Linked DNA regions of Thiocystis violascens DSM 198. The protein of the gene in region 1 interacts with the protein of each later gene in a pairwise test. Links are inferred from orthologs where the notes say so. Each region holds a gene or a part of one and is shown on either strand. Other genes may lie near its edges. The genes, in order: THIVI_RS20825 and rpe.

Region 1 (11,464 bases):
CCCTGCTGGTGGTCGCTCACCGGCTGGCGACGGTACGTCGGGCCGATCGCATCCTGGTGCTGGACCAGGGCCAAATCGTCGAACAGGGCGATCATGCCACGCTGGCCGCGGCGCACGGACTCTACGCCCGCATGATCGCGGCCTATGGAGATGCCGGCCAAGGGGTTGCCGACATCCAGGACACAGGTAAAGGCTCATGAAGGACATTCTGCGTCTGCTGGATCTATTCCGACCCTATCGGGGCTGGATGCTGCTGGGCACCCTGGCCGCGATCCTCACCCTGATCGCCAATGTCATGCTGATGGCCGCCTCCGGCTGGTTCCTCGCCGCGATGGCGACGGCCGGCGCCGCCGGGGTCGCCATGAACTATTTCACCCCGGCGGCCATGATCCGGGGCAGCGCCATGCTCCGCACCGGCGGGCGCTACGCCGAACGGCTGATCAATCACGAGGCGACTTTCCGTCTGATCGCCAGTCTGCGGGTGTGGTTCTACAGCCACCTGGAACCGCTCGCGCCCGCGCGACTCCAGCAGTATCACAGCGGCGATCTGCTCAGCCGCATCCGCGCCGACATCGACGCACTCGACAACCTCTATGTACGGGTGCTGGTGCCGGTCGTCGTCGCCCTCGCGAGCACCCTGATCTTCGTTATCTTCCTCTTTCTCTTCGCCCCGGTTCTGGCCCTGACCGGGCTGATCTTTCTGTCGCTCGCGGGCGTCGCCCTGCCGCTCTGGTCCCAGTCGCGCGGACAGGCGCCCGGACGGCGGATCACCGAGGACGAAAGCGAACTGCGGACCGCCGTCATCGATGGCGTGCAGGGGATGGCCGAACTCACCGTCTACGGCGTGACGGAACGCCAAGCCCAACGCATCGACGACCTGAGCCGCCGCCTGGTCGCCGATCAGGCGCGACTTAGCAGCGACCACGGGCTGACCCTGGCGGCGGTCGGCCTCTGCGCCAGCCTGAGTCTCTGGGTGCTGCTCTGGCTGGCGATTCCGCTGGTGCGCGACGGCCAGCTCATGCCGCCCCTACTTGCCATGCTGGCCCTGTTCACACTCGCCAGCTTCGAGGCGGTCGCACCGCTACCGCAAGCCTTTCAATTGCTTGGCCGCACGCTCGCCGCCGCACGCAGACTCTTCGACATCGTCGACACCGAACCGGCGGTGCGCGAACCGCCGGGTCTCTCGCCCCAGATCGCAAACTTCGACATCGCCTTCGACCGCGTCACCTTCGGTTATCCCAAGGCGGCGCACCCAGCCGTCGCGGACATCGTGCTGCGCATCCCCGAGGGAACCCGAGCCGCCGTCATCGGCGCCACCGGCTCGGGCAAGAGCACGCTGTTCAATCTGCTGCTGCGTTTCTGGGCGCCGGATGCCGGGGCGATTCGGATCGGCGGACAGGACATCGCCGATTTTCACGGCGACGATCTACGCCGTCATATCGCCGTGGTCAGCCAGCATACCCATCTGTTCGACGCCACCATCCGCGAGAACCTGCTGATCGCCAATCCCGATGCCTCCCAGGGCGCCATCGAACAGGCGTGCCGGGTCGCGCAGATCCACGACTTCATCGCCGAACTCCCCGAGGGCTATGACACCTGGGTCGGCGAAACCGGCGTGCGGATGTCCGGGGGGCAGGGGCGAAGAATCGCCGTCGCGCGGGCGCTGCTCAAGGACGCGCCCATCCTGCTGCTTGACGAGCCGACCGAGGGCCTGGACGCCGCCACCGAGCGCGATCTGATGCAGGCGCTCGACCGGCTGATGGTCGGGCGCACGGTCCTGCTGATCACCCACCGTCCGGCCGGGCTGGACTGGGTCGATCAGGTGCTAGTGCTCGATCGGGGCCGCGAGTTGGCCCACGGCGATGTCTCCGTGGTGCCGCAGGCGACGCAGGCCGCGCTGCTCGCGGTCGGGCCGACGCTAGACGCCTCGATATAAGCCCACCTTTCGCCCGCAAGCGGGCTCCTACCGAGTTTGACGCTTGGCAAAGTCATTTCCGGAAATCGCCTAAGAGGGTGTAGACAAAAATAATTGAGCTGCTATTTGTATACCAGTCTACAACTGAGCTGGTGTGCGCTGATGTCGAAAGCTGGTCGTCCCCCCAAGATTCACGAGGCGGAGCAAGCGGTATTGCGTCAAATTGTCACGGATCGCCCGACCTCCACGCTGTCAGAGATTGCCCGGGAACTCGCGGCACGGACGGGAATCGAGGCTCATGAAGCAACGATTCGCAAGTCCTTGCGGGAGGCGGGCGTCACGCGCCTCCGGGGCGAGAGTGGTCTCGAGGCGCAAGCGCGCGCAACGCCGCGTCGGTATGGGTATACGGATGCGCATCGTCGCCACGACCCCGACCAAAGCTACCCAAGTTGTCTGACCGATGCGGAGTGGGACTTGGTCGCCGCTCTCTTTGAGATGCCGGGCGGGCGGGGTCAACCGCCCCGCGTGTCGCGCCGGAGCATCCTGGAGGCGTGTTGCTACGTGGTGCGCACGGGGTGCGCGTGGCGGATGCTGCCGCACGATTTCGCGCCTTGGCAGAATGTCTACAAGACGTTTCGCCGTTGGAGTGCGGCTGGGAAGTTTGAGCAGATGCATGATCGACTGCGGGGGCAATGGCGCGAACGCGAGGGGCGTGAGATCGCGCCGACGGCGGCGGTGCTGGATGCGCAATCGACCCGCGGCTCGCCGCAGGGTGGACCGAGCGGCTTTGATGCGGGCAAGCAGGTCAAGGGGCGCAAGCGCAGCCTGGTGGTCGATACCTTGGGGTTCGTGTTGGCGGTGAGCGTGGTCGCGGCCAATCTTCAGGACCGCGATGCCGCCTCGGGCGCCGTCGCTGACGCGGCCGCCAAGTACCCCCAGATCAACACGGTGTTTGTGGATAGAGCGTACGCCGGTCAATTTGCCCAAACCACGGAGCAGACCCACGCGATCCGCGTGGAAGTCGTGCGCCATCCAGCCAACAAAAGCGTTGGCTCCTGGCACGTGGACGGGGGCCTGACCGAGTGGTGATCGCCAACGCCGACGGCTTCGTTCCGCTGCCGAAGCGCTGGGTTGTCGAGCGCACCCATGCGTGGAATGAGCGTGCCCGTCGATTGATCATGCATCATGACCGTCTGCCAGCGGTCTCCGAAACCTGGGTTTGGCTGGCGGAGGCGCGCATCCTGCTGCGGCGGTTGACCACAACGGTTTGATTTTGTCTACACCCTCTAAGGCGATTTTTAGAAAAGATACTCACAGCCATTCCGTAAAGCCGTTCGTGGTGAGGCCCTCGAACCACGAACGGCTTTACGGAATGGCAGTAAGCCGGCAGTTGTAGCACCCGCCATCGCCAACGTCCGCTTGCGGGCGACGAACCGTGCAAAAGGCGTGGACAAAGGAACACAGATCCATGAACCAACCGCTCGCGCTCCATTCCGACCCCATCGACGCTGACCGCCTCGCCGACGAAGACGCCCAGAACCGCCAGGCCGACTGGCCGACTGGCTCGCCGACAAGGTCTTCGGCGGCGAGGAGAACGCCGAGAAAACCGGCGGTCTCGTCGCCCGCTTCGTCGCCTCCTACGCACGACACAAGGACGTACAGCCGCTCGACGCCTGGCTGACCGCCGAATTCCGCCAGTATCCGACCCTCTGGCAGGATGACGCCGAGGTCGAATCCACCCGCCCGCGACATCATCGTCAGCGTCGAACAGGCCAATGCCGCCAAGGAATCGCTCTACGCCCATCTCGACCAGGTAAGAGCCGCGCAAGCTGGTTGGCCAAGCGGATCGAGGAGGGCGCTAAAAGCGAGAGGTCGGATCGGCTCCCGCCGCGCGGTACAATGGCCCGCTTTAGCGACTCAACGGCGGAACAAGCATGTCGAAGTATCACATCTACGGAATCGGCAACGCGCTGGTCGATCTGGAGTATGAGGTGGAGCCCCATGATCTGGGCATCCTCGGGATCGACAAAGGGGTCATGACCCTGGTCGACGAGGCCCAGCAGACGGGCATCATGCACCATCTCAAAGACCACCATCATCAACGCGGCTCCGGCGGATCGGCGGCCAATTCGATCATCGCCTTCAGCCAGTTCGGCGGGAAAGGCTTTTACTCCTGCAAGGTCGCCGACGACGAGCTGGGCCATTTCTACATGCGGGATCTTCTCGACGGCGGCGTCGACACCAACCACCACACCGAGAAGGCCCAGGGCCACACCGGGCGCTGCGTGGTGCTGGTGACTCCGGACAGCGACCGCACCATGTGCACTTTTCTCGGCGTCAGCGGCGATTTCTCCGCCCAGGAATTGGTGGAAGACGCGCTGCGGGATTCCGACTGGTTCTACACCGAAGGCTATCTGGTGACCTCGGACGCCGCGCGCGATGCCTCCATCGCGGCCAAGCGGATCGCGGACGCGGCGGGCGTCAAGACCGCCATCTCGCTGTCCGATCCGAACATGGTCAAGTTCTTCAAACACGGATTGCTGGAGATGATCGGCTCCGGCGTCGATCTGCTGTTCGCCAACGAGTTCGAGGCCATGGGCATGGCCGGCAGCGAGGATCTGTCGCGCGCGGTGGAGTATCTCAAAACCGTCAGCAGGAGCTTTGCCATCACCCGCGGTCCCGAGGGCGCACTGGTCTGGGACGGCGCAACGCTGATCGAAATCGCGCCGGTCAAGGTGGAGGCCGTGGATACGGTCGGCGCTGGCGATATGTTCGCCGGCGCCTTCCTCTTCGGTCTGAGCCAGGGTTGGGACCACCAGCGCGCGGGCGATCTCGCCTCCGCCGCCTCGGCCAAATTGGTCACGAGTCTCGGACCGCGAATCTCGGCCACGGAAACACAAGCGATCCTGAAATCCTTTCGGTAAGTCTCAAAACGGCGAATTCGTTTCAAACGAATCCGCCGAATTGCGCACTCATCGTCACCCCCATCCGCCTCTTGAGGGTAGCATTTCAGGTAACCACACCGAATCCATCGCCCAGCAACCAACGGACCGCGGCCCACACCCGGATGGATGCGGCTATCCGTCGCGTCCCGATCGGAGCATGTGTCATGCTGACCTTCGATGCCCCTTCGCTGCCCTCCCCGCTCGCCATCCGGGAATGCACGCGGCCACGCTTCGACGGCAGTCTGGACAAATTGGGCGACTGGCTGACCGATCTGCGCGCGGCCGGGATACGCCAGTCCGGGCCAGCGCTGATTCTGGCCTTGGAAAAACTGCGCCGGTCGGAGATTTCAACCAGCCGGCGACTCGCCGCCCTGTCCGCCCTGAAGGTTCCCCTGCTCAAGACCTGCGCCGGTCTGCCGAAACCGGGGCTGGCCATCGGCAAAGCCGTCTCGCTCACGTCCGGCGTCACCCTCGAACAGCGTCTCGACCGACTCATGTTCGCGAACCTGAACCAGATGCTGCGCCAGATCGACCGGCAGGGTTGCCTCCTGTCCAACCGGGAATACCGCAAACGCGATTGGACGTTGCGGAATCTGTTCCGGTTCGCCAAGCGGCAGATGCGTTACGCCGCGCTCTGGAACACCCCGCTTCCAGCAAAAACCTGGCTCGACCTTCACGAACTCCATGTCTATCTGCTGGCTCAGCGTGTGATGCCGATGGCGACCATCGCGCCATCGGACACCGGAACCCATTGGACCGACCCCGAACTGGAGTACAAACAACTGCTCTTGTTTGGACTGGCCGCGCATCTCAAGCCGTCCGCGGTCCGCACCGACGTTTTCCTGGAGGGGCTGCCCGGCTGGGCCACGCAAACCCTGCTGGAAGACCCGGAACGGATGTTGGGCAGAATCAGGCTGTTTTTGGTGCCCATGCTCGAAGACGAACCGCCGCGCCAATTGGCCGGCCCGCTGCATGCGGCCTTTCGCGGCTGGGTGTTGCAACCGCCCTACTCTTTTATCCATCAGCTCGACGGGATCGGGTATAAAATCGCCCCCCATCGGAATCCCTTCGCCTGAACGCGTCTTCATAGCCAGCCCTTCATGAAACTGCTTGCGATCGACACCTCCGGCGATGCCTGCTCCGCCGCGCTTCTGATCGATGGAAAGATCGAGCAATTGTTTGAAACCGCTCCCCGTCGACATGGCGAACGCATCCTGCCCATGATGCAGGACTTGCTGGATCGGGCCGGTCTCCGCGTCAATGCGCTGGATGCCCTGGCCTTCGGCTGCGGTCCCGGTTCGTTTACCGGGGTGCGGATCGCGGCGGCGGTCATCCAGGGCGCGGCATTCGGCGCCGATCTTCCGGTCCTACCCGTCTCGACGCTGGGTGCCCTGGCTCAGGGTCAATTTCGTCGTGGCGGACAACGTCGTCTGCTGACGGCGCTCGACGCCCGCATGGGCGAGGTGTACTGGGGATGTTTCGAGGTGGGCGAGGACGGACTTGCCGCGCCTCGCGGCGAGGAAGCGGTCTGCCCGCCGGATCGCGTCGAGTTGCCGGCCAACCACGGCTGGTACGGGGTTGGATCGGGATGGGCGGCCCACACCGCTAGTTTGACGGCCCGCGTCGGCGACGCCTTGGCCGGTGTCAATTCCGATGCTCTCTGCGAGGCCCGCGACATTGTCATCATGGCGGCCGCACAATTGCACGCGGGTCGACAGGTCTCGCCTGAACTGGCTGCTCCGGTTTATCTCCGGGATCGGGTCACGCGAACGTAGGCGACAGGACCAGTGCGTTGCCATGCCGGAACATGGGGTTCGGTCGCGGACACCGCTGTTCATCGTTATCGCGCAATGCCCCACGCTAGTGCGTGCCCCTCGGGATACGGCGTCAGGTCGGCGCGGTTCGGGTTTTCGTCCTGAAATTTCATTTATTCGGAAGACTTTTTGGAGTTTCGATGTACACTACTCTTCCATGAAGCAGCGGATGCAGCGAAAATCGGCTCATGCGTATCCAAAAACGGTTCCACATCCTTCAAGCCATCACGCATCGTGCGCTTTCCTGTACCGAGCGCCGTCATCCAGCATCTGCATTTCCGTAGTCCGATTTCCTTCCTTTTTTATCTAGTATGCATTACCCATCCGTGCCCCTTCGACACCTGCTCGACTTGAGTTTGCCTCGGGTCCTGACTTTCCAGTGCCGATCGAAACGGGCGATTCCGCAAAGAGGTAATGTTCGCGGCGAATTCCACTCGTGATCGAGTGGGCAGTGAAACTGGTCTCAAGAAAGAGATCAGGTTTGAGTAATGCCAACGCAGGTTGGTACGTCTAAAGTGATGAGGTCGATATGGCAGGCGAATTGGTTTCCGGTACGGTCAAGTGGTTCAATGACGAGAAGGGCTACGGTTTCATTGAACGGGAAGGTGGCAAGGACGTCTTCGTCCATCACAGCGCTATCAATGGCGCGGGGCGTAAAACCCTGCTCGAAGGTCAGCGAGTGACGATGGAAGTGACCCAGGGCCCCAAGGGACCGCAAGCAGAGAATGTCACTCCGAACTGATCGGCGGTTTGACCGGTTACCGGCAACATCGTCCCATGAGTGACATCCGCGGGATCCGATGGCGGATCCCGCGGTTATTTCCGTGAAGAGCGTACCGACCAAGTCCCTTTATCTTTATCGCAAGGTAGAGCGGACACGATCTGGCACGCATCGGTTCGCACCTTACGCGGCCTGATTCAGGCGCTACGCGAACGATTCCAGAATGTTCCCTATAGCAACAACTCGACCAACTTTTCCATTCGTATCGGCTTGGTTGCAAAGTCATTCATGCCGGCGTCCAGACAGGCTTGACGATCGTCCGCCGTCGCATTGGCGGTCAGTGCGATGATCCTTGGCTGACGATGGTTTGGAGGCAGTTGTCGAATCTGGCGACTGGCGCCGATGCCATCGAGTTCCGGCATCTGGACATCCATCAGAATCACATCGTAGACACTTTGTTTGGAAGCCTCGACGGCCTCCACGCCATTATTGACGACGTCGGCCTGAAGGCCGAGATGTTTTAACAGTTTCAGGGTCACCATCTGATTGATCGGGTTGTCCTCGGCCAGCAGGATGCGCAACCTCGGCGGTGGATCGGTCGGCTGGGCCAGATCCAATGCGGGCGTGACCGCTGGATCCCTGACTGCGCCATACTCGACGACCAACGCACGTCCCCCGTCCGCTCCGCCGCTGCCTGACCCGATCGCCTGCCGATGACGGATGGCCGGCATCAACCATGTGCAGCGAAAGATGCTGCCCTGCCCTGGAACGCCGGCACTCTCGACCTCGATGCCCCCGCCCATCAGCTCCGACAAACGCCGGCAGATCGCCAGACCCAGACCAGTTCCGCCATAACGCCGGGTCGTGGATGCGTCGACCTGACTGAATTTCTGGAACAGCCGCGACTGCGCTTCGCGGGGAATGCCGACGCCGGTATCCTGTACCGTCAAGATCAGCCGATAGACGCGCTCCGTCTCCAGGCCGCCCGCTGCCGTCGCGCCGCCGGACAAGGAAGACGAAGAGGACGCCGCCTCCTGTCCGGCCAGCGCGATGGCGACACTCCCGCGCTCGGTGAACTTCACCGCGTTGCTGACCAGATTGACGATGATCTGTCTCAGACGATGGTCGTCCCCGACAAATTCGCGCGGCAGGCCCGGATCCAGTTCGACCGTCAACCGGAGTTGCTTTTCCCACGCCTTGTTCTTGACGAGATCCAGCGCGCCTTGCACGCAATCCTGGAGAACGAAGCGGAGCGGATGCAGTTCGAGCATCCCCGCCTCGATCTTCGAGTAATCCAGGATGTCGCTAATGAGAAACAGCAGTGCATTGCCGCTGGTCTCGATGATGCCGACATAGTCGCGCTGGGTCGCGTCCAGTGGGGTCGTCGTCAGCAGTTCGCTCATGCCGATGATGGCGTTGAGCGGGGTGCGGATTTCATGGCTCATGTTCGCCAGAAACTCGCTCTTCGCGCGATTCGCCGACTCCGCGTCCGACTTGGCCTGTTTGAGTTCGGCATCGGCGCGACTCAGGCGGACCTGGGTGTTCAGACGGGCCGCCAGTTCGCTCACCTCGAAGGGTTTGTTGACGAAGTCCACCGCGCCCGCCGCGAAGGCCCTGACCTTGCTGTCGACATCGCTCTTGGCGCTGAGCATGATGACGCGCAGATGTGCCAGGTGCGGATTGGATTTGAGAATCTCCAGCACCTCGAAACCATCCAGACCGGGCATCATGATGTCGAGCAGGACGACATCGATCGCGTCTTCCGATTCCAGCATCACCAGCGCGTCCGTGCCATCGGCCGCTTGCAGGATGTCGTATTGGTCTTTGAAGAGTTCGTGGATAAATTCGCGAATACTCTGCTCGTCATCCACGATCAGCAGGGTCGGGCGCGGCTCCTCCATTAGGCGCGACCCCGGAAGCTCTCGATCAACTCGATCATCTGTTCGCGGCGGAAGGGCTTGGTGACAAAGCCGTCCGCGCCAGCCTCGCGCGCGCGCTGTTCGTCGATTTGCTGGGTGGCGGCGGTGAAGATGATGATCGGCGTATCCCGCGTGTTGCTGTTGCGCTTGAGGGTGCGACAGATATCGTAGCCGGAAATGCCGGGAATCCAGGCATCCAGCAGCACCAGATCCGGCTTGCGGCTGATCGCCTCCCGGATGGCGGTCGCGCTGGTCAGCGCGCTGAGAATCGTATAGTGCTCTTCGAGCAGATCGCGCGTGAACGTGATCACATCCGCCTCGTCATCGACCACCAGGATGGAAAGACGCTCATCCGCAGGCAGATCGATCTGGGGCTCCTCCGGTTGCTCGAAATGAATGACCTTGAACGCGGGCGCACTCTCGTCCGCCGCGCACGCACGCGGCGGCCTGACGACGGAGTCGTCGCTGATCGGCGTCTGATCCGCGGCGATCGGCAGGATCACATGGAAGGTGCTGCCCTGGCCGTATTCGCTCTCCACCCGGATCTCGCCCTCGTGAGCCTGCACGATTCCCTGAACGATGGAGAGCCCGAGACCGGTTCCGCCCGCCATGAATTCGTTCTTGCCGGTGCGGTGCTTGGTGATATCGCCGAGCGTCGAGAACCGCTTGAAGAGTTTCCCAAGATCCTCCTGGCGAATTCCGATGCCGTTATCGCTCACCTGCAGATGCACCTGTCCCGCCTCCGCCTGGACCCGTATCTTGATTCTCCCCCCGTCGGGGGTGTATTTGACCGCATTCCCCAGCAGGTTGATCACCACCTGGGACAAGCGGTCCAGATCGCCGTCGACCAGCGGCAGATCCTCGGCGAGTTCCAGGGTCAGCGTATGTCCCCGACTGTCGAGATAGGGCTGCTGTTCGTCGGCAATCTCCCGGACGATCCGGCTCAGCGAAACCGGCATGCGTTCCAGCACCAGTTTATTCTCCTCGATGCGCGAAATGTCGAGCAGTTCGGCGACGATGCGGGCCAGCCGGGTCGCGTTGCGCGAGACCGTCTCCAGCATCTTGTGCTGGGCCGGTGAAATCTCCCCCCCTTTCCCCTCGCGAATCAGATCCACATAACCCTGGATGGCGATCAGCGGCGTGCGCAGCTCATGCGAGGCCATCGAGATGAATTTGGACTTGAGCTGATCGAGTTCCATCAATTCCAGGTTGGCAGTCTCGATCTCGTCGATCTTGGTCTGCAGATCGTCCGCCATCTGATTGAAGGTCACCGCCAAATCCTCGATTTCGTCACCGGAATGCAGTTGGATCCGATGACCGAGTTCTCCCGCGCCAACCCGTCGCGAACCCTCGGCCAACGTATGGATCGGTCGCGAAATCGTGCGCGCGAAAATCAGCGCGACCGGGATCAAGGCCAGCACGATCCCAAAGAGCAGCCACAAAAAGGTCTCGACCAGCGACTGCGCGCGCGCGTTCAGCATGGCGGCGGTGCGCTCGCGGCTCTGCTCGATCTTCCGGTTGGTGAGCAGCGCTGGCGCGATCACCTCCTGCACGGGCACCGCGATAGCGACGCTCCAGCCCGTGACCGGGATCGGGTGATAGGCGAGAAAATACTCCTTGCCGGTCTTGGAATCGGTGTAGGTGGTCAGTTCGTGCCCACCCTGGCTCATGGCCGCGACAATCCGCTGAAAGGCCGGATCGCGCACCTTGGTCAACTGATGGGCAAAGGCCTCGTTGCGCTTGAATTCGCCCTCGAAACTCCCCTGGAATTCGAGAAACTCGGACGCCCGTTCCGGGAACGCGATGGCCTGACCGGTACGCGACATCAGAAAGGCGAAACCGCTCTGCTCGACCTGGAGGTTCAGGATGCCCTTGACGATCTGATCGAGCGTGATATCGATGCCGGTGACGGCGACCACTCGATCCCCGCGATAGACCGGCGCGATGCTGGAGACCATCCAGCCAAGACCCGCCGGATCCCAGTAGAGTTCGGTCCACTCGGGGCCGCGATCCGGGTTATGCGCGGCGTCGGCCAGATAATAGAAATCGAAGGCGGTGACATCGGGTGCCTGGCTGAACTGTTGCGGGCCATCGACCCAGGTAAATTCGCCGTTGACGAACGGCATGCCGCGTGACAACTGTCCGGCGGT
Region 2 (11,251 bases), 880 kb from region 1 along the record:
CGATCAACTCCAACTCATACCAGATCCCCGGCATGGACGGGGCCAGATGGGGATCGTTGGCGAGCATGGCCGCCCCGGTCGCGGTGCGCGAGCCGGTCACGCCCCAGGCGTTGCTAGCGGCGCCGGGGATCGGCAGACCGAAGCGCGCCGGCAACTGGAAAGCCGCATCCAGCGAAGGCTCTTCCGTCAGGTCCATCCGCGACGGGCGATTCGCGGACAGATAGCGGACCAGCTCCGGCGCCACCTCGGGGGCCGGAATCCCCTCGTCGGTCGGGAACAATTCGCGCGCCCGCGCGGAACCGATCCGCGCCGCCAGACGCAGAAAGGTCAGCTCGGCGCGCAGGTTGAACGACTGGGTCCAGGCCATGTAACCGCCGATGACCAGGCTGTCTTCCGGCTCCCAGGGGGCGGGCGCGAAACCGGCGATCCGATACTCCAGCGGCAACCGCGCGCGCGCTTCGTCCCGATAGGCATTCACCCCGGCCGCATAGGCCGCGAGCAAGTCGCGGTCGGACGCATCCAGGCTTTCCAGCGTCCGCCGGGCCTCGTGGGCGAGTCCGACGGTCCGAAAAAAGCGATCCGCCGGGAGCGCGTCCGCGCCAAACACCTCGGCCAGACGACCGCCGGCCAGTCGGCGTAGCGTATCCATCTGCCACAGACGTTCGGAGGCGACGATATAGCCCTGGGCGAACAGCAGATCCCGGAGAGTGTCCGCCGCGATGGTCGGCACCGCGTGCGGCCCGAAGCCGACGCGCACCGGGCTCGTCAAGCCGGGCAGGGCCAGTGTGCCGCTGTAAACTGGCTCGGCACGCCTGGCAAGCCAGTACAGACTCGCGGCGCCGGTCACGGCAAGGATCAGCAGGATGGACAAGACCCGGAGGAGGACGCGGCGCGACATTGACGTTTGAACCCTTGATTGGTGAACCGGAATAGCGATTTTTTCGGATCGGCCCTATCTTCTCACGATTGCCAACTCTCCAAGGAGGCCCCGCGATGCCGAATCAACCCGATACCGAGTCCGTCAAACGCTATCTGATGGCGTTGCAGGACCGAATCCGCGATGCCCTGCGCGACACCGATGGCGGCGCGGGCTTCCGGGAGGATGCCTGGGAGCGTCCGGATGGCGGTGGCGGTCGTACCCGCGTGATGCGCGACGGCATGGTTTTCGAGCAGTGCGGGCTCAATTTCTCGCATGTCTTCGGCGAACGGCTCCCGCCGTCCGCCAGCGCCCGCCGGCCCGAGCTGGCCGGGCGCCGCTTCGAGGCCATGGGCGTCTCGTTGGTTGCGCACCCCTGGAATCCCTATGTCCCCACGTCGCATCTCAACGTGCGCTTTTTCATCGCCGAAAAAGCCGGGGCGGAGCCGGTCTGGTGGTTCGGCGGCGGCTTCGATCTCACGCCCTACTATGGCTTCGATGAGGACGTCGTGCACTGGCACCGCAACGCGCGTGCGCTTTGCGAGCCCTTTGGCGAGGATCTCTATGCGCGCCTGAAACGCGGCTGCGACGAATATTTTTTCCTGAAGCACCGCAACGAACCGCGTGGCGTCGGCGGGCTTTTTTTCGATGACTTCGATCAGGGCGGGTTCGACCGCAGTTTCGCCTTCCTGCGCGCGATTGGCGATGGCTACCTGCCGGGCTATCTCCCCATCGTGCAGCGCCGCTGGGCCAAAACCTATGGCGAGCGCGAACGCGCCTTTCAGAAATACCGGCGCGGACGCTATGTCGAGTTCAATCTGCTCTATGACCGCGGAACCTTCTTCGGGCTCCAGTCGGGCGGGCGCACCGAATCCATCCTCGTCTCCATGCCGCCCGAGGTCAGTTGGCGTTATGATTTTCGGCCCGAGCCCGGTAGCCCCGAGGAAGATCTATACGAACGCTTTCTGGTGCCGCGGGAGTGGCTGGACCAAGACAGCGAATCCATGCCGTCCATTTAGCGTGTTCGCGGCTCCTCCCGTGGATGATTTCTACATGGCCACGGACGGGAAAGGCGGGTTCTGGTTCCGCGAGGTCGAGCACCAGGGCTTCAATTCGCGGCGCGATCTGTTTGGCGCGTTTGAACGCTGTGCGAGCGGGCAGGCCATGACGCGCGAAGAGGAATACGCCAACATGAACGCCGGGGTGCAATACTCCGTCCCCGCCGGGAACACCCGGAGGATTTCCCGCTCGTCCTGAATCCTGAGCTGGTTTCGGCGCGTGAAGCCATTCGTGGTTCGAGGGCCTCACCACGAACGGCTTCAGGAGACGACAGGCGGGTTCAGGGAGGGCGCGAACATCCGGAAGATTTCCCGTTCGTGAGGTGACCGTCAGCGCTCCCCGTTCGGATCAACCGCCGCCGCAAGCGCGGCGATCGCAGTCAATCCTGTGCAGACTGGCGTTCAGGGCGCCGGATTCGGCTGACTGGTATGGATCGACTCGATCTCGGCGATCACCGTCTCGTCGAGCACCAGATCGATACTGGCAAGATCGCTGTCCAACTGCTCCAGCGTGGTCGCCCCGATGATGTTAGAGGTGGTGAAGGGGCGACTGGTTACCCAGGCCAGGGCCATCTGGGCCGGATCCAGGCCGTGGCGGCGGGCCAGCGCCACATACTCGGCGGTCGCGCATTCGGCCTCGGGGTTGGAGTAACGGCTGAAGCGCTCGAACAGGGTGATGCGACCGGACGCCGGACGCTGCCCATGCAGATATTTGCCCGAGAGCACGCCAAAGGCCAGGGGCGAGTAGGCCAGCAGTCCGCATGCCTCGCGGAGCGCAATCTCCGCAAGCCCGATCTCGAAGGTGCGATTGAGCAGGCTGTAGGGATTCTGAATGCTGACCATGCGCGGCAGACCGTGCTGGTCGGCGAGCGCCAGGAAGCGCATCAGACCCCAGGGCGTCTCGTTGGACACGCCGATGTGGCGGATCTTGCCGGCCTTGATCAGATCGGTGAGCACCTCCAGCGTCTCCAGCAGCGGCACGCTTTGGTCATCGGCGGTGTGCGTGTAACCGAGCTTGCCGAAATAATTGGTCTCGCGATCCGGCCAGTGGAGTTGATAGAGATCGATCCAGTCGGTTTGCAGCCGTTGCAGGCTGGCATCCAGCGCGGTCTCGATATTGGCGCGGTCGAGCCGGTTGCGACCGCCGCGGAGATACGGCAGCCAATCCCCCGGCCCCGCGACCTTGCTGGCCAGCACGACCCGATCGCGGCAGCGGCGTGACTGGAGCCAGGTGCCGATATAGCGCTCGGTGAGCCCCTGGGTCTCGGCCAGCGGCGGCACCGGATACATCTCGGCCGTATCGATGAAATTGATCCCGGCGGCAAGGGCGCGATCCAGTTGGGCGTGGGCCTCCGCTTCGGTATTCTGCTGGCCGAAGGTCATGGTGCCGAGGCACAGCGCGCTGACCTGGATCCCCGAGTTGCCAAGTGGTCTGCGTTGCATGGCGATCTCCGTGAGGGTTGATTGATGTCGGGCGGATTCAGGCGTCCTTATTGTGGCGTCATCCGCCACCATAGGAGCCCGCTTGCGGGCGACAGCCAGCCGCTCTTGGGTCTGCCAAACACCCCATCGCCCAGAAGCAAATCCGCAAGTCGCCCGTAAGTGGGCTCCTACGTCAAAATGAGGATTGTAGCGTTTCGGCGCTGGCTCGCGTCGAGGTCGAGTGAAAATCTCGCGCGCATGGGTTAGAGTTCTCCGCTGACAAAACCACACTCAATCCTGATCCTGGCCGAGCCATCCGCGCCGAGCCACGACGACCCTGGGGGACACCACGATGGCTTCTGATCTGATCGCACCGTCCATTCTGTCGGCGGACTTCGCCCGGCTCGGCGAGGAAGTGGACAACGTCCTGGCCGCCGGCGCCGACATCGTCCATTTCGACGTCATGGACAATCATTACGTCCCGAACCTGACCATCGGTCCGCTGGTCTGCGAGGCGCTGCGCAAGCACGGGGTCACGGCACCCATCGACGTGCATCTGATGGTCAAGCCGGTGGATCGCATCATCCCCGATTTCGCCGCCGCGGGCGCGACCTATATCACCTTCCATCCGGAGGCGAGCGAGCACATCGACCGCACGCTGCAACTGATTCGCGGCGAGGGCTGCAAGTCCGGTCTGGTGTTCAATCCGGCGACGCCCCTGAGCTATCTGGATTACGTGATGGACAAGGTGGATATGATCCTGCTGATGTCGGTCAACCCCGGTTTCGGCGGTCAGAGTTTCATTCCGGCGACCTTCGAGAAGCTGCGTCAGGCGCGCCGGATGATCGACGCCTCCGGGTTCGACATCCGCCTGGAGATCGACGGCGGGGTAAAGGCGGACAACATCGCCGAGGTCAAGGCCGCTGGCGCCGATACCTTCGTGTCGGGCTCCGGAATTTTCGGCAAAGGCAAGGATTCCGACCCCCATCGCTACGACAGCATCATCCGCGAGATGCGCGCGGCGATGGCCGGTTAAACCGCGTCCGGCGCACCATGCGTCGTTTCGAGCGATCAGCCAGGTTGGCATGAATCGATCAGCGTCGGTGTCGACGCGGTTTAAGTGATTAAAGATGAAACGCTTAAACGGCGTCAGCACCGGCGTTTTCCGGTTCATGCGAGACCAGATCAATGCACAATCAGTGCATATCCCGCAAGGCGCCGTTTAATTTTTACCTGGAACGAGTCCCCGCATGTTGCAACCGAAGATGATCCTCTGTGACCTGGACGGAACGCTGGTCGACAGCGTTCCGGACCTGACCTTTTGCGTGGACGCCATGATGGAGCGGCTCGGACGCGCGCCGCGCGGCGAGGCGGCGGTGCGCACCTGGGTGGGCAACGGGGTCGAAAAGCTGGTGTGCCGGGCCTTGACCGGACAACTCGAAGGCGAGCCGGACGCCGCCGACTATTCGCTGGCCTATCCGCTCTTTCTCGAACTCTATGCCGAGAATACCTACACCCGCTCGATCCTCTATCCGGGGGTGCGCGAGGGTCTCGACTTCCTGGCGTCGGCTGGTTATCCGCTCGGTTGCGTGACCAACAAGGCCGCGCAGTTCACCGAACCGCTGCTGACCCATCTCGGGATTCGCGAGCGCTTCACGCTGGTCGTCAGCGGCGACAGCCTGCCGCGCAAGAAACCCGACCCCATGCCCCTGCTGCATGCCGCCGATCATTTCGGCGTCATGCCCGCCGAGGCCCTGATGATCGGCGACTCGGTCAGCGACGTGAAGGCGGCGCGGGCCGCCGGTTTCGGGATTATCTGCATGAGCTATGGCTATAACCATGGCGAGGATATCCGCGACTCCAACCCGGACGCGGTGATCGATTCGATGGTCGAACTCAAGGGATTGCTGGCTCCCTTGGCTTAAGTCGGAAAGCGAGTACCGCGCGATGCACATCCAGGCAAGACGAGCAATGATCGGGCGGCGATGGCGACGCCGAGACGCCTTCGCTAACCTTTGGCACTGACGTTTGCCTGGAGATTCCGATGACCCCCAAGACCTTTCGCGCCCTGGCCGATCAGGGCTACAACCGCATTCCGGTCGCCTGCGAGGTGCTGGCCGACCTCGATACCCCGCTGAGCGTCTATCTCAAGCTCGCCGGCGGACCCTATTCCTATCTGTTCGAGTCGGTGCAGGGCGGCGAAAAATGGGGCCGTTATTCGATCATCGGGTTGCCCTGCCGGACCCTGATCCGAATCGACGGACAGCGGATTCGCGTCGAGCGCGACGGCACGGTGATCGAGGAGGTCGAAACGGCCGATCCGCTCGGCTGGCTCGAAGCCTTCCAGCAACGCTTTCAGGTCGCCGAAGTTGAAGGGCTGCCGCGCTTCGTGGGCGGGCTCGTCGGTTATTTCGGCTACGACACCATCCGCTATATCGAGCCGCGTCTGGCCCTGTGTCCGAATCCGGATCAGTTGGGCACGCCGGATATCCTGCTGATGGTCTCGGACGAGGTGGTCGTGTTCGACAATCTCAGCGGGCGTCTCTACATCATCCTGCATCTCGATCCGACGGCCGGCGATACGCTGGAGGCGGGCGAGGCCCGGATCGCCGAACTCACCGAGCGCATGCGCCACGGCGCGCCGCGTCGCAACGGCGGGACAGCGCGCGAGGTTAGCGAGGCCGATTTCGTCTCCGGCTTCACCGAAGAGGGTTTCAAGCAGGCGGTCGCGCGCATCAAGGACTACATCCTCGAAGGCGACTGCATGCAGGTGGTGCTGTCGCAGCGACTCTCCATCCCCTTTCAGGCACCGCCGCTCGATCTGTACCGTGCGCTGCGCGGGCTCAATCCCTCACCCTATATGTACTTTCTGGATCTTGGCGACTTCCACATCGTCGGCTCCTCGCCCGAGATTCTGACCCGGCTGGAGGATGGCGTGGTCACGGTGCGACCCATCGCCGGCACTCGTCGCCGCGGCCACACCGAGGCCGAGGACCAGACGCTGGAGGCCGAGCTGCTGGCCGACCCCAAGGAGCTGGCCGAGCATCTGATGCTGATCGATCTGGGCCGCAACGATGCCGGGCGGGTCGCCGAGATCGGCAGCGTGCGCCTGACCGACAAGATGATCGTCGAGCGCTATTCGCACGTCATGCACATCGTCTCCAACGTGGTCGGCACGCTCCGGGAGGGCATGAGCGCGCTCGACGTGCTGCGTGCCACCTTTCCGGCCGGGACCGTCTCGGGCGCGCCCAAGATCCGCGCCATGGAGATCATCGACGAGCTGGAGCCGGTCAAGCGCGGCATCTACTCCGGCGCGGTCGGCTATCTCTCCTGGAACGGCAACATGGACACCGCCATCGCGATTCGTACCGCCGTCATCCAGGACGGCATGCTGCACATCCAGGCCGGCGCCGGCATCGTCGCCGACTCGGTGCCGGAAATGGAATGGCAGGAGACCATGAACAAGGGCCGCGCCATCTTTCGCGCCGTCACCGCCGCCGAGGTCGGGATCGATCGCTATGGCTGCGGGTTGAAGCGCGTCTGACGGCTCGGGCCAGGCGCCGCCGTACTCGCTTCCGAAGACCCGGTCATCTGGCGGTCATTCTCGCTTCCATCCCGGATCCGCCCGGTTCGGCGATGTCTCATCGACAGGCCGTGCCGGCGAAGGGCAGGGTCGCGGGCGTTACCCTGACATCGGTCGTCAGCGTCTGACGCTCGAACGAACGCGCGTTGAAGACAAGTTCCACGGCAAAGGCGCTCCATCCCCGCGTGGGCGGCGGGACGAAGCCGACATAGACCCCGTTTCCCAGGCTCGGGAGCAGGGTGCGCATCCAGGCCTCGCCGATCGTCTCCAGGCGAAAATCGCGGGCGAACGGATTCGTGGCCTGCACGAGATAGACCGCGTCCGGCGCATCCGCGGCGACGACCCGGATACTGCCGTCGTCCTCGAACGTCCAGGAGAAGCGGGGCGCCGGGGCGTCCCGCTCGACGTCGCGGATCCAGGCGAGCGAGTCAAAAGCGACATCCAGCAGACTCAACGTCTCCTCGCCCTGCCGATGGTCGGTATTGAACGTGTAGCGCAGTTGCTTCGGTTCGGGCAGGGCAGCGAAATAGAACTGCGAGGAATCGGACAGGAAGAACTGATCGCCCGCCGAATTGATCACCCGTTTCGGCATGGTGGGTAGTGCCCTTCTCTATATGATTTCACGAATGAGCTTTAACTGAGAGAGTGCTATTATAATGATGGACAAAATGCCAAATAGCTCCAATATGGTTCTCAAGCTTTTTTGAGAAAGAAAGTGCTTTTCGTACGAGCCTGGAAATACGTTGCCTGAGTGTGCAGTTGTATCGTTCGATATGATTTGTCTTTCCCGATTCCTTACCGACAGCGTAATGACGGAATTCTGGAAAAACGGATTGATAAGCTTCCCAAAAATCGGTGTAGAAATCGGCCAATTCTTGATAATCGCGTGGCAATGAATTCCATAATCCTTGCGCACCCTTAATGCCACGAGATCCGATATAAAGTCCGACAACATATCCAGAGTCACGATCTTTCGCGATCCAAACCCATTGTTTTTCATCTTTTTTCAAAACAAATGACCACAGTTCGTCGCACTCGACAACCAGTCGAAAATCAGACAACTTTGGCACGTTTAATTGGCGCGGAACGCCCTCGTATTTTTGATTGACATAGATTTGCAACCAGGATTCAGAGACATTTGCAACACGCGCGATACCAGCAAGCGCAATCCGTTCAAGAAGCAGTCGATCGATCAGCGATTTGGTCTCTTCAGAAATCGCTGAAACTAAGGGGTCAATCACGAATTGACGGCCACATTCCCGACAAAGATGGTTTTGCTTTCCGGTTGCATTAAATCCATTCTTCACGATCTTGGTGGTGTTGCAAGTTGGGCAGTGATTCATGTTTGAATAAATCCAGTCAGATTTTAGATCCTATAGATTGGGGCACTACCCGGCATGGTGTAGCGGTCGCGGTAGAAATAGGGGTCGATGATTTCCAGTAGCGATTGCGCCTCCGGAGACTGGGCCCGGCACGGCAGATCGAAGGCGACATAGTCGGCGATCGCCGGCGTGTAGAAACCCAACGCCTCCCACTGATGCGTGAATTGCCGAGACAGGTTCAGCAGGTCGCTCGATACCGGAACGACCGCCTTGACGCGCGGATCGACCGCCGCCGCCAGCCACGCGGTCCAACCCCGCTTGGAGCCTCCCAGGACGATGAAATCGTCGATCCGGACTCGGCGCCAGCGCAGCCAGGTCTGCACCGTATCCATCGCCCGCACGACCGCCTTGGTCATGGCGAAATGCACCGCCCACGCGGGATCGCCGGTGGTCAGAACCTTGTCCAGGCTGTACGCGAGGAGCGCATCCTCCGAGCGCGGTACATCGATCTCGTCGGTCAAATAAAGCGGCTGATTCGGGATCTGATTCACCATCGCCACCACCGACCCCGTGACCAGGGCCAGGGTACTCAAGAGTTCGCCGGTTTCCGTGTCCAGGGGACGACCGTTGCGGCCCCCATTGACGATGAGCAGAGCGGTCCGCGGACTCGAGGAATACCGCAAATTTGGCACCGTCACCTGGATCTCATGCGTCCAGAGGGGGCGATCCACCTCGGCGGCGGTGCGCCACTGTTGCGACGTCATCTGCAGGAAATAGGTTGTGTAGGCAAAGGTGCGATCAGTCTGGTAGAGGCGATAGCGGTAGGCGGGATCGGGCCGCGCCACATACTCATCCAATGCCGTCTCGGCCGCGACCTGAGCCGTGACCGTCAGCATCAACGCCATGCACCACCCGAGCGCGAGTGTGCCGCGTGCAAGTCGAATGCTCATGACTGTCCTCTTTAGGATTGATTCGCTTTAACTCAAGTATAGTTGCCCGTGCGTGCCGAGGCGGGATGTCCCGACGCTCCGCAGTCGTTGCGCAGCAGGGGCACTTACAACGCTAGCGAACTCCGATGGACGCCGATCCATCAAGGTGGCAACTTGGGGCTTCGATCACCGATCCGGCCAGTGTTCCGGGGGCGGGCGTCCCGCCCCCATGTCGCAGATTGCTTGATGGCGCCAAATGCTTGCAGATGCGTTGTCGTTGTCGATGATTCGACAACGACAACGAGCGATGGCCGAAACGATGATCGACGCCCAACTTAGTAACTGTCCACATAGGATTTCCCGATTTCCCGATTTCCCGATTTCCCGATTTCCCGATTTTCCGTTCGTCCTGAGCTTGTCGAAGGATGAACGGAAAATCGCGCTCCGAGGTTGACCTTGAATCCGTTCATGGTTCGACCCTTCGACGGGCTCAGGACTCACCACGAACGGATTCAAGGTCGCCACGCACAGAGTACAGTTCAAATCGGGAAACAGTTAATGGACAGTTTCTTAGAGGGTGTAGACAAAATCAAACCGTTGTGGTCAACCGCCGCAGCAGGATGCGCGCCTCCGCCAGCCAAACCCAGGTTTCGGAGACCGCTGGCAGACGGTCATGATGCATGATCAATCGACGGGCACGCTCATTCCACGCATGGGTGCGCTCGACAACCCAGCGCTTCGGCAGCGGAACGAAGCCGTCGGCGTTGGCGATCACCACTCGGTCAGGCGCCCCGTCCACGTGCCAGGAGCCAACGCTTTTGTTGGCTGGATGGCGCACGACTTCCACGCGGATCGCGTGGGTCTGCTCGGTGGTTTGGGCAAATTGACCGGCGTAGGCGCTATCGACAAACAGCGTGTTGATCTGGGGGTACTTGGCGGCCGCGTCAGCGACGGCGCCCGAGGCGGCATCGCGGTCCTGAAGATTGGCCGCGACCACGCTCACCGCCAACACGAACCCCAAGGTATCGACCACCAGGCTGCGCTTGCGCCCCTTGACCTGCTTGCCCGCATCAAAGCCGCTCGGTCCACCCTGCGGCGAGCCGCGGGTCGATTGCGCATCCAGCACCGCCGCCGTCGGCGCGATCTCACGCCCCTCGCGTTCGCGCCATTGCCCCCGCAGTCGATCATGCATCTGCTCAAACTTCCCAGCCGCACTCCAACGGCGAAACGTCTTGTAGACATTCTGCCAAGGCGCGAAATCGTGCGGCAGCATCCGCCACGCGCACCCCGTGCGCACCACGTAGCAACACGCCTCCAGGATGCTCCGGCGCGACACGCGGGGCGGTTGACCCCGCCCGCCCGGCATCTCAAAGAGAGCGGCGACCAAGTCCCACTCCGCATCGGTCAGACAACTTGGGTAGCTTTGGTCGGGGTCGTGGCGACGATGCGCATCCGTATACCCATACCGACGCGGCGTTGCGCGCGCTTGCGCCTCGAGACCACTCTCGCCCCGGAGGCGCGTGACGCCCGCCTCCCGCAAGGACTTGCGAATCGTGGCTTCATGAGCCTCGATTCCCGTCCGTGCCGCGAGTTCCCGGGCAATCTCTGACAGCGTGGAGGTCGGGCGATCCGTGACAATTTGACGCAATACCGCTTGCTCCGCCTCGTGAATCTTGGGGGGACGACCAGCTTTCGACATCAGCGCACACCAGCTCAGTTGTAGACTGGTATACAAATAGCAGCTCAATTATTTTTGTCTACACCCTCTTAGGTGATTTCCGGGAATGACTTTACCGATTTCCGTTCGTCCTGAGCGTGTCGAAGCCTGTCATGAGCTTGCCGAATGGGACGGGCGGAAATCGCACTCCGAGGCCGACATTGCATCCGTTCATGGTTCGACCCTTCGACGGGCTCAGGACTCATCACGAACGGATGCAATGTCACCACGAAAGTGGGTATGAGCTTTTCCGGAAATCACCTTAACAAGATCTGCGCCTTCACTGCCGCCGAGGTCGGGATCG

Evidence for each region.
Region 2: the proteins of THIVI_RS20825 (region 1) and rpe interact in binary tests that used the Escherichia coli proteins (3 or more experiments, as listed by UniProt). The link is inferred for Thiocystis violascens DSM 198 from one-to-one orthologs.

The regions. Positions count from the first base shown.
Region 1 is NC_018012.1:4,679,594-4,691,057, reverse strand. What follows is about bases 2,895-5,844. They hold THIVI_RS20825 (adenosine kinase), read left to right. Parts: upstream 2,895-3,849; coding sequence 3,850-4,839; downstream 4,840-5,844. Other genes in these bases: THIVI_RS20820 (hypothetical protein), read left to right, coding at 5,025-5,844; THIVI_RS23090 (hypothetical protein), read right to left, coding at 3,281-3,700. Also shown: thiol reductant ABC exporter subunit CydD, read left to right, coding at 1-200; thiol reductant ABC exporter subunit CydC, read left to right, coding at 197-1,936; more of THIVI_RS20820, read left to right, coding at 5,845-5,936; tRNA (adenosine(37)-N6)-threonylcarbamoyltransferase complex dimerization subunit type 1 TsaB, read left to right, coding at 5,961-6,635; THIVI_RS20810 (cold-shock protein), read left to right, coding at 7,204-7,416; THIVI_RS20805 (response regulator), read right to left, coding at 7,626-9,296; THIVI_RS20800 (ATP-binding protein), read right to left, coding at 9,296-11,464. UniProt on the Escherichia coli protein: Catalyzes the ATP-dependent phosphorylation of fructoselysine to fructoselysine 6-phosphate. Functions in a fructoselysine degradation pathway that allows E.coli to grow on fructoselysine or psicoselysine.
Region 2 is NC_018012.1:3,798,999-3,810,249, forward strand. What follows is about bases 2,854-5,590. They hold rpe (ribulose-phosphate 3-epimerase), read left to right. Parts: upstream 2,854-3,748; coding sequence 3,749-4,432; downstream 4,433-5,590. Other genes in these bases: THIVI_RS16855 (NADP(H)-dependent aldo-keto reductase), read right to left, coding at 2,854-3,417; THIVI_RS16865 (phosphoglycolate phosphatase), read left to right, coding at 4,647-5,321; trpE (anthranilate synthase component I), read left to right, coding at 5,441-5,590. In the rest of the region: THIVI_RS16840 (penicillin acylase family protein), read right to left, coding at 1-898; hemF (oxygen-dependent coproporphyrinogen oxidase), read left to right, coding at 994-1,935; THIVI_RS16850 (hypothetical protein), read left to right, coding at 1,955-2,173; more of THIVI_RS16855, read right to left, coding at 2,377-2,853; more of trpE, read left to right, coding at 5,591-6,940; THIVI_RS16875 (PhoPQ-activated protein PqaA family protein), read right to left, coding at 7,038-7,571; THIVI_RS23905 (IS1 family transposase), read right to left, coding at 7,600-8,322; THIVI_RS16880 (PhoPQ-activated protein PqaA family protein), read right to left, coding at 8,346-9,251; THIVI_RS16885 (IS5 family transposase), read right to left, coding at 9,820-10,929. UniProt on the Escherichia coli protein: Catalyzes the reversible epimerization of D-ribulose 5-phosphate to D-xylulose 5-phosphate.